Regions from separate parts of the Streptomyces sp. NBC_01171 genome, predicted to be linked through region 2. Evidence: riboswitches for the same ligand, from Rfam matches in the RefSeq annotation. Region 2 holds a riboswitch; each other region holds the start of a gene.

Region 1 (2,191 bases), 4.1 Mb from region 2:
TGCACACCGAGTGCGCCGGAATACGCATGACCCACCTCCGCCTTAATGCCCGTGAAACGCCGACGACAGCGCTTGTTCCGTGACTCTATGGCAATGCGCGAGGATTTCCGATGGCGTACCGGAATCCATGGCTATTTTTTGGACAGCGCACGGAGGAAAGCGGGCAGCGAAAAGCCCCGGCCGGGTGGGCCGGGGCTTTCACGAGACCGGAGGGTCAGACGTTCACGCCGTGCTTGCGGAGGTAGGCGACGGGGTCGACGTCGGACCCGTACTCCGGGCCGGTGCGGGCCTCGAAGTGCAGATGCGGGCCGGTGACGTTGCCGGTGGCGCCGGACAGGGCGATCTGCTGGCCGGGGACGACCCGCTGGCCCACGGTGACGCCGATGGACGACAGATGGCCGTACTGGGTGTACATGCCGTCGGCCATCCTGATCACGATCTCGTTGCCGTACGCGCCGCCCCAGCCGGTGGAGACCACGGTGCCGGCGCCGGCCGCGTGGACCGCGGTGCCGCTGGCGGCGTGGAAGTCGATGCCGGTGTGCGAACCGGACGACCACAGGGAGCTGGAGGCTTGGTAGGCGGTGGAGACGTAGGAGCCGGTGATCGGCATGACGAAGGAGTTGAGGCGCTCGCGCTCGGCCTTGCGGGCGGCGCGCTCCTTGGCCTCGCGGGCCCGCTCGGCGGCGGCGCGTTCGGCGGCCTCCTCGGCGGCCTTGCGCTCGGCGGTCGCCTTCTGCGCGGTGGCCTGGGCGGCGATCTCGTCGGCGAGGGTGTCGCTGACGGCGATGACGGGGGTGAGGCCGGTGTTCTCGACGGAGTTGTCCGCGGCGAGCGCCGGGGAGGCCGCGAGGGTGCCGACGACACCGGTGGTGAGGGCCGCGACACCGGCCGCCGTAGCGGTGGTGCGCTTGACCCGGCCGGGCTTGCGGTGCTTCCCGGTGGCGCACATGAACGCCATGAGCAGGCTGGTCCTTTCCTTCCCTCTCGCCTACCGGGTTAGCTGACGGGTTCGGAGCAGGAAGGTCTCCTACGGCCGCCCTCGCTCGCGCGCGGGCGCCCGATTCACCCCAGGGACTGCGGTGGGTCCCCGGCTCCCCCTACGGGGGACTCGGCGATGACTGTCCGGTGCCGCGGGCGCGGCGCACTGCCTGACGAACAGCCCGGAAGAAGCTAAAGGGGACGGGAGCGGATCTTCAAACGGGTCCGGACTTTTGTAGCGCATCCCACACTCCCCAGGGGGTAACCTCCGCCCCAATCCGGACATTTGGTGACCGGTGTTCGATGACACTCCCGAACACAGTTGTGGGCCCCGACGACTCATGCGTCGTCAGGGCCCACACGCGCGTGCCGGTACCGCTACTCGGCCGAGACCACCTTGACCTCGCCGATGCCGAGCGCCTCGACGGGCTCCTTGATCTGGGCGGCGTCGCCGACCAGGACCGTGACCAGCCGGTCGGCCGGGAAGGCGTTCACCACGGCGGCCGTGGCCTCCACGGTGCCGGTGGCCGCGAGCGTGCGGTACAGCTCCGCCTGGAAGTCGTCCGGCAGGTGCTGCTCGACCTGGTCCGCGAGGGTGCCGGCGACGGCGGCGGCCGTCTCGTACTTCAGCGGGGCCACGCCGACGAGGTTCTGCACGGCCACGTCCCGCTCGGCGTCGGTCAGGCCCTCGGCGGCCAGCGTGTGCAGCACCGTCCACAGGTCCGCGAGCGCGGGGCCGGTGTTCGGGGTGTCCACGGAGCCGCTGATGGCGAGCAGCGAGGCGCCGGTGCCCTCCGGGGCGGAGCGCAGCACCTGGCCGAAGGAACGCACGCCGTAGGTGTAGCCCTTCTCCTCGCGCAGGACGCGGTCCAGGCGGGAGGTGAGGGTGCCGCCGAGGCAGTACGTGCCGAGCACCTGGGCGGGCCACACGCGGTCGTGCCGGTCGGAGCCGATCCGGCCGATGAGGAGCTGGGTCTGCACGGCGCCGGGCCGGTCCACGATGACCACGCGGCCGGAGTCGTCGGCGGTCACCGGCGGCACCGGGCGGGCCTGGCCGGGCGTGCCGGTCCAGGCGCCCAGGGTGTCGGCGAGCAGCGCGTCGAGGTCGATGCCGTCGAGGTCGCCGACGACCACCGCGGTGGCGGTGGCGGGGCGGACATGGCGGTCGTAGAAGGCGCGGACGGCGCCCGCGTCGATCTTCTCGACGGTCTCC
Region 2 (2,191 bases):
GTTCGGCCCTGCTGAGGCCGGGAAAAACCCCGTCAAATACGGTCTCGCGTCGCAGAGTTCACCCCGTTGAGCGACAGATGTCCGCGTATCTGGGGGGTTGGTCCACCGGACCGCTTCCGTGATGGCAGTCTGACGTGCAGGCACCAGAGCGGGACCGTGTCCGAAGCCTCCGCCCCGCGTCCTCGCGCGGCCCGTGGGAGGACGGCGGGCCGCCCGTGGGAAAGGGACGACTTCGCCATGGCAGACCATCTGGAAGCATCCGTCACTCTGCCGAGCGATCCCGCGTCGGTCCGGGCGGCCAGGTCCTACGTGGTGGGCACCCTGGCGAGCTGGGGGCTCCCCGCGGACGACGAGGTCATCGACACCGTGCGCCTCATCGTCTCCGAACTGGCCACCAACGCCGTCCAGCACACCCTGGGCCAGTCGCCCACCTTCACCGTGGACGTCGTACTGGCCCGGGACGAGCTGCTGCTCATCGGCGTGACGGACAGCCATCCCCGGCTGCCGAAGAGACTCCCGGCCGCCGTCGCCCAGGACAACGGGCGCGGCATGGCCATCATCCGGTGTCTCACCGTCGAGTGCGGCGGCAAGCTGCGCGTCCGGCCGACCCGCGAGGGCGGCAAGACGGTCTTCGTCGAGCTGCCCTGGTGCGTGCCGAGCCGGCCGCGGCCCACCACGGCCCGTCCGGAACCCTCTCCGGCCCGCTGAGCCGGGGAACGACCTCGGGGCGCGTGTACGCCCGTGGAGACCGTTCCCCGGCCGTCGCCGCTAGTTGACCCGGCCGTACCAGACGCTCTTGGTCCAGATCTTCTGGAGCCGCACCACGTCCCCGGTCTTCGGCGCGTGCCAGATCTTGCCCTTACCGGCGTAGATGCCGACGTGGTAGACGCTGGAACCCGAGTGGAAGAAGACCAGGTCGCCGGCCTTGCGGTGGCCCGAGGAAATGTGGTGCGTCTTGTTGTACTGCTGCGCGGCCGTGCGCGGCAGCTTCTTGCCGGCCTTCTTGAACGAGTACAGCGTCAGGCCCGAGCAGTCGAACCGGCCCGGCCCGGTGGCTCCGTAGCGGTAGGGGGCGCCCTTCTTGGACGCCGCGACCTTCAGTGCCTTCGACGCGGTGGTCGCGGCGGAGGCGTCGGTGGCCAGCCCCGGCACCATGATGGACCCGCCGACGGCGGCCAGGGTGAGGGCGGAGGCCGTACCGGCCCGGGCCATCAGCGACGGGACACGATTGAGCGCAGTCATGCGCAACCCTTCGTCAGCCGCCTGTGAAGGATGACCTGTCGGATTCGGGCTGGCGAAGTTGCCCGGCCGTGTCACCACGGCTTCACCCCAAGGGTTGCTCGGCACGATCGTCCGCATCTCGCGGACATCCGTCCCGGCGACCCGGCTTGCTCGGGTCCTCCACTCCTGCCGATGCACTTCTGTCGACCGGTCATCCGGGCGGCGGCAGGACTCGGCGTCCGCCTGGATGCGCCCCGCCGGTGTGGCGGGGGCTTGTCGTCAGACAGGGATCTTGGCCCACTCCTGTCCGAAAATCCCAATGGAATCGGGGGTTTGTGGTGTTACTCACCACTCACCCGTTCGGGTGGACAGGGGTGTGTCCGAGTCGCCGTCAGTTCCCGTGCACAGCCCCGGACCTGGGCTTCGATCGTCGCGCGGCGGCCCGCCGGGCGCATCGCGCGCAACTCGGCGGGCCCGGAAACGGCTCCGGAGATACACCGGTCGGCGGTAGCACGTTCGGCCCGTTTCGGCTCGGGCGGACGACACGCCGGGCGCTGTCCGGCCGGCGCGGGTGTCCGGGTCAGCCGACACCATCGGGCGGGAGCGCGACGCGCGCGGTCCGGCGCTCGCCGTCCAGCACCCGCAGCGCGTGGGCCAGCGTGCCCCCGTACAGCTCCCGTTCGCCCCGTGCGTGCATCAGTGCGAGCGCGTCGCGGAGCGCGGCCGTCGTGCGCACCAGCGCCTGCGCGGCCCTCAGGGCCCGGTACGTGTCCCCGTGCCGGGCCGGGTTGATCCGGCCCAGCAGGTCGGCCGCCTCCAGGTAACGGTCGATCAGCTCGCCCTCGGCCCGGGTCAGCGCGGGCAGCGGCGGCAGCTCCTCAGGCAGCACGGCCGGCTCAGCGGGCGCCGGGCAGGTTCTCGCGGGCGCCCACGATCCCGTCGACCAGGCCGTGCTCCAGGGCGCCGGTGG
Region 3 (2,191 bases), 3.0 Mb from region 2:
GACCCTGCCCGCCGTACGGGTGGAGCGGCGCGAGCAGCTCTGGCGGGCGCCGATCAGCAAGGTGCTGCTGCGCCACGACCGGCTGTCCGACGACGAACTGGCGGCCACCGCCCGCTCGGTCGTCGGCTCGCTGGCCACGGTCACCATGTCGGGGCCCGGCACGGTCGAGCTGCAGCCGTGCGGGATCACCAAGGCGACCGGTCTCGCGCTGGCCGCCGAGCACCTGGGCCTCGGCCGCGCGGACACCGTGGCCTTCGGTGACATGCCGAACGACATCCCGATGTTCCAGTGGGCCGCCCACGGCGTCGCCATGGCCGGCGCCCACCCGGAACTGAAGGCGGTCGCCGACGAGGTGACCCTCTCCAACGAGGACGACGGGGTGGCCGTCGTCCTGGAGCGCCTGTTCGCCCCCTGACGCCGACGGCCCCCGCCGTACGCGCGAGGCGTGCGACGGGGGCGCGGTGCACAGGGACCGTGCGGGGGCTTAGTACGGGCCGTTGACGTTGTCGATCGAGCCGTAGCGGTGGTACGCGTAGTTGCAGGCGGCGGTGATGTTGGCGACCGGGTTGTACGGGTCGAAGGACGTGCCGGCGACGTGGTACGTCCGGAAGGTCGGGTCGATCACCTGGAGCAGGCCCTTGGACGGGGTGCCGTTGATGGCGTTGATGTCCCAGTTGTTGATGGCCAGCGGGTTGCCCGAGGACTCGCGCATCACGTTGCGGTGGATGCCGTTGTAGGTGCCCGGGATGCCCTTCTCGGCCATGATCGCCAGGGACTGGCGGATCCAGCCGTCCAGGTTGTTCGGGTACACGGTGGAGGCGGCGGCGGGCTTGGCGGCCGGGGCGGCGGAGGCGCTGGTGGCGCCGATGAGGGGGAGCGCGAACATCGCGGCACCGGTACCGGCGACGGTGAGCGTGCGGACGATGCGCTTGGTGCGGGCACGGCGCGGCTGAGCAGCAGCAGACATGTCGGTGTTTCCTCTCCGTCGCCTGCGAGGTGAGCTGTCGGGTTCGGGCGGGGAGGTGCCCGGCCGCGTCGTCCCCGGTGCCCGTCGGACACCGGGGACGAGTTGGCTTCACCCCGAGCCGTCCCGGCGCGACATCTGTCGTCCGGTCCGGCGGCTTACCTGGGTCCCCCGCTCCTGCCGTACGAATGAGTTCGTGAGTGGGTGTGCCAGGCGCGGCAGGATTCGGCGTTCGCCTGACAGGGCGGGAACGTATGCGACCGCACATGTCCGGAACAAGTAGTGGATTCACCCAAAGCGCTAGTTGACCTTGGTCTGTCCCAAATGGCCTACTTGATCCTTTGCGTCCGCCAATCCTCAACTTCCTTACCGGGCACGGTAAGAAGGGGGTGAGAGGGGGACTTGTGGGGGTACACGCGACAGGGCGGTCCGCGTGAGCCAACTCACGGAATCGCAAAATACGCAAAATCAGACATGGGGGATTATGTGGATTTGCGCCGTCTGTGGGTATTAGGGAGTGTCGGTCCCCCGCGGGCGGAACCTCGCGGCCCCTCCCGTTCGTTGGCCCGGTGTGACCCCCGGAGTGTCGGATCGTCCGACCGACTCCCCCTATACCGACCGTTGTCCACCCATCCGGTACATGCCGGACGAAATCTGATACCTCACGAGCTGGACCGGTGGGTGCGATCGGTGATCGAAAGAGGACCGGATACGCTGACTTGACTGATGGCAGCGACCTATCGACAAGCCGTGAAGTCGCCAGCAGACACCAGCAGACAGGAGAACCTCGTGACCGTCGTCGGGCCGTTCGGGCTGAGCGTGCGGGACCAGGCACTGGAAGCCGATGTCCAGGCCGGACTGGCGGCTGTCGAGGCGGGCCTGCTAGAGGCCACCAAGAGCGAGGTCCCCTTCATCACCGGGTCCGCCCAGCATCTGGTGCGGGCCGGCGGCAAGCGGTTCCGTCCGCTGCTCGTGCTGCTGTCCGCCCAGTTCGGCGACCGGCACGCCCCGCGCATCGTCCCCTCGGCCGTCGTCGTCGAGCTGACCCACCTGGCCACGCTCTACCACGACGACGTCATGGACGAGGCGGCCGTGCGGCGTGGCGTGGACAGCGCCAACACCCGCTGGGGCAACTCCGTCGCGGTGCTCACCGGCGACTTCCTCTTCGCCCGCGCCACGCAGATACTCGCCGATCTCGGCCCCGAGGCCGTCCGGGTGCAGGCCCTC
Region 4 (2,191 bases), 2.2 Mb from region 2:
GAGGAGGCCGCGCTCGCCAAGCTGGACCCGGCCGACCCGCGCCTGCCCGGCGCCACCGTCTACAGCAGCCTGGAGCCCTGCGCCCACCGCGCCTCCCGGCCCGTCCCGTGCGCCGGGCTGATCCTGGCGGCGGGGGTACGCCGGGTGGTCACCGCCTGGCGCGAGCCGGACACCTTCGTCACCGCGGCCGACGGCGCGGGCGTGCTCGGTGCCGGGGGCGTGGAGGTCGTGACGGTGCCCGAGTACGCCGCTCTCGCACAGGAGCCGAACGCTCACCTTCCGCACTGAGGCCCACGTCACGGCGGGGTGTGTGCGCGGGGCCCCGCGGATGACGTATGCTTGAGACACAACGACGCGGGGTGGAGCAGCTCGGTAGCTCGCTGGGCTCATAACCCAGAGGTCGCAGGTTCAAATCCTGTCCCCGCTACTGAAGACTCAGGGCCGGAATCCAGTAAACGGATTCCGGCCCTGAGTGTTTTCCGGGGCGACTGGTGTTTTTGAGTCACCAGCAAAACTCCTGTGACTCCTGAAGTGCAGTCAACTCGCCCTGTTCGCGCTACTTCTGACCGGTATACACCCCGTCAGAGGGTCAAACGATCAAGCTGAACGGGCTTGGAATCCGGTGCGCGTGTCTATTAACGTTCGATAACGCAGTGCGGTCGTTACAGCCGTCAGCAGAGACGGCGCCGTGCGCACACGCCGAATCCCGCAAGGGAACCGGGGACCCACCAACTTGGGGTGAATCGCGCCCTGTCCGCCGTGCACCGCTCTCGGAGCACGCCGGGTTTACGCGCGTAGGAGACCTTCCTGCTCCGAACCCGTCAGCTAACCCGGTAGGCGGAGGAGGAGAGGAGTGCGCCCGCGTGGCGTCCAACCGGCCTGCCCCACAAGCCCCGTTCGCGCCGGACGCGAGTGAGCCCTTCGCCTACGGCGCCCCCCGCGCGGAAGGCGACGCGTGGGAGGAGTGGAATCCCACCGAGGAGTCCCTGCCCCCCGTACGCGGCCGCCACCGGGTGGCCAAGCAGCGCGGCGGCGGACTCGCCCGCAGCTCCACCGTGCTCGGCGTCGGTGTCATCGCCGCCGTCGGCGCGGGTGGCATGGCGAGCGCCAACACCGGCAAGCCGCCCGTCTCCATCGCGCTGCCCGACCTGCCCTCCGTGGACTCCCTGATCGACGGGCACCACGACACGGAGACGCCCGCCGCCTCCCTCGCCGGTGTCGCCACCGCCACCGCCACGGCCACCGCCGCCGGCGACGACTCCACCGCCGACGCGGGCGAGGCGCTGCGCAGCCGGATCATGGCCCAGGCCGAGCGGCAGCAGAGCAAGGCCGACAGCCGGGCCACCGCGGCCGCCGTCGCCAAGGCCGACCAGCAGGCCGCCGACGCCGCCGCCAAGGCCGCGAAGGAAGCCTCCGTGAAAGCCGCCGCGGCCAAGGAGAAGGCGGAGGCCGACGCCGAGAAGAAGGCCGAGGAGGCCCGTCTCGCCACGCTGGCCAAGCAGTACACGCTGCCGACCTCCTCGTACACGATCACCTCGACCTTCGGGCAGGCCGGCTCGATGTGGTCCTCCGGGTACCACACCGGGCTCGACTTCGCCGCGCCCACCGGCACGCTGATCAAGGCGATCCACAGCGGCACGATCACCGAGGCCGGCTGGGCCGGGGCGTACGGCTACCGCACGATCCTCACCCTGGACGACGGCACCGAGCTGTGGTTCTGCCACCAGTCCTCGATCAGCGTCAGCGCCGGGCAGAAGGTCTCCACCGGCGAGGTCATCGGCCGGGTCGGCGCCACCGGCAACGTCACGGGGCCGCACCTCCACCTGGAGGTCCACCCGGGCGGCCAGCCCACCGGCATCGACCCCGGCGCGTGGCTGCGGGGCAAGGGGCTCAATCCCTGAGGGTTCCTTCCGGGGATTGACCGGGTCCTTGCCCGGAACCGGAATGGACGGGACCCGAGTGATCGTTGAGAAGAGACATGACTGCTTCTCTGCGCAAACTCGGCTCCTCCTCCCTCGAGGTCTTCCCGCTCGCCCTCGGCGGCAACGTCTTCGGCTGGACCGCCGACCGGGACACGTCCTTCGCCGTTCTCGACGCCTACCTCGCCGCGGGCGGCAACTTCGTCGACACCGCTGACTCCTACTCGGCCTGGGTCGAGGGCAACAAGGGCGGTGAGTCCGAGACGCTCATC

Evidence for each region. Region 2 has a riboswitch for cyclic di-AMP ahead of OG448_RS26540 (C40 family peptidase). Riboswitches for the same ligand answer to the same signal wherever they lie in the genome.
Region 1: another riboswitch for cyclic di-AMP. It lies ahead of OG448_RS07465 (peptidoglycan DD-metalloendopeptidase family protein); the one in region 2 lies ahead of OG448_RS26540 (C40 family peptidase).
Region 3: another riboswitch for cyclic di-AMP. It lies ahead of OG448_RS12715 (transglycosylase SLT domain-containing protein); the one in region 2 lies ahead of OG448_RS26540 (C40 family peptidase).
Region 4: another riboswitch for cyclic di-AMP. It lies ahead of OG448_RS16340 (M23 family metallopeptidase); the one in region 2 lies ahead of OG448_RS26540 (C40 family peptidase).

The regions. Positions count from the first base shown of each region.
Region 1 is NZ_CP108609.1:1,625,693-1,627,883, forward strand. Features, by position in the region: gene OG448_RS07460 (FCD domain-containing protein) at 1-28, opposite strand, end outside; gene OG448_RS07465 (peptidoglycan DD-metalloendopeptidase family protein) at 215-958, opposite strand; cyclic di-AMP (ydaO/yuaA leader) riboswitch at 971-1,124, opposite strand; gene OG448_RS07470 (M16 family metallopeptidase) at 1,357-2,191, opposite strand, start outside.
Region 2 is NZ_CP108609.1:5,749,502-5,751,692, forward strand. Features, by position in the region: gene OG448_RS26530 (8-amino-7-oxononanoate synthase) at 1-15, shown strand, start outside; gene OG448_RS26535 (ATP-binding protein) at 238-708, shown strand; gene OG448_RS26540 (C40 family peptidase) at 769-1,242, opposite strand; cyclic di-AMP (ydaO/yuaA leader) riboswitch at 1,246-1,469, opposite strand; gene OG448_RS26545 (hypothetical protein) at 1,802-2,110, opposite strand; gene OG448_RS26550 (ATP-dependent Clp protease proteolytic subunit) at 2,118-2,191, opposite strand, start outside.
Region 3 is NZ_CP108609.1:2,782,680-2,784,870, reverse strand. Features, by position in the region: gene OG448_RS12720 (HAD family hydrolase) at 1-415, shown strand, start outside; gene OG448_RS12715 (transglycosylase SLT domain-containing protein) at 485-967, opposite strand; cyclic di-AMP (ydaO/yuaA leader) riboswitch at 972-1,205, opposite strand; gene OG448_RS12710 (polyprenyl synthetase family protein) at 1,754-2,191, shown strand, end outside.
Region 4 is NZ_CP108609.1:3,529,241-3,531,431, forward strand. Features, by position in the region: gene OG448_RS16330 (dihydrofolate reductase family protein) at 1-288, shown strand, start outside; tRNA gene OG448_RS16335 (tRNA-Met) at 354-427, shown strand; cyclic di-AMP (ydaO/yuaA leader) riboswitch at 688-856, shown strand; gene OG448_RS16340 (M23 family metallopeptidase) at 864-1,901, shown strand; gene OG448_RS16345 (aldo/keto reductase) at 1,979-2,191, shown strand, end outside.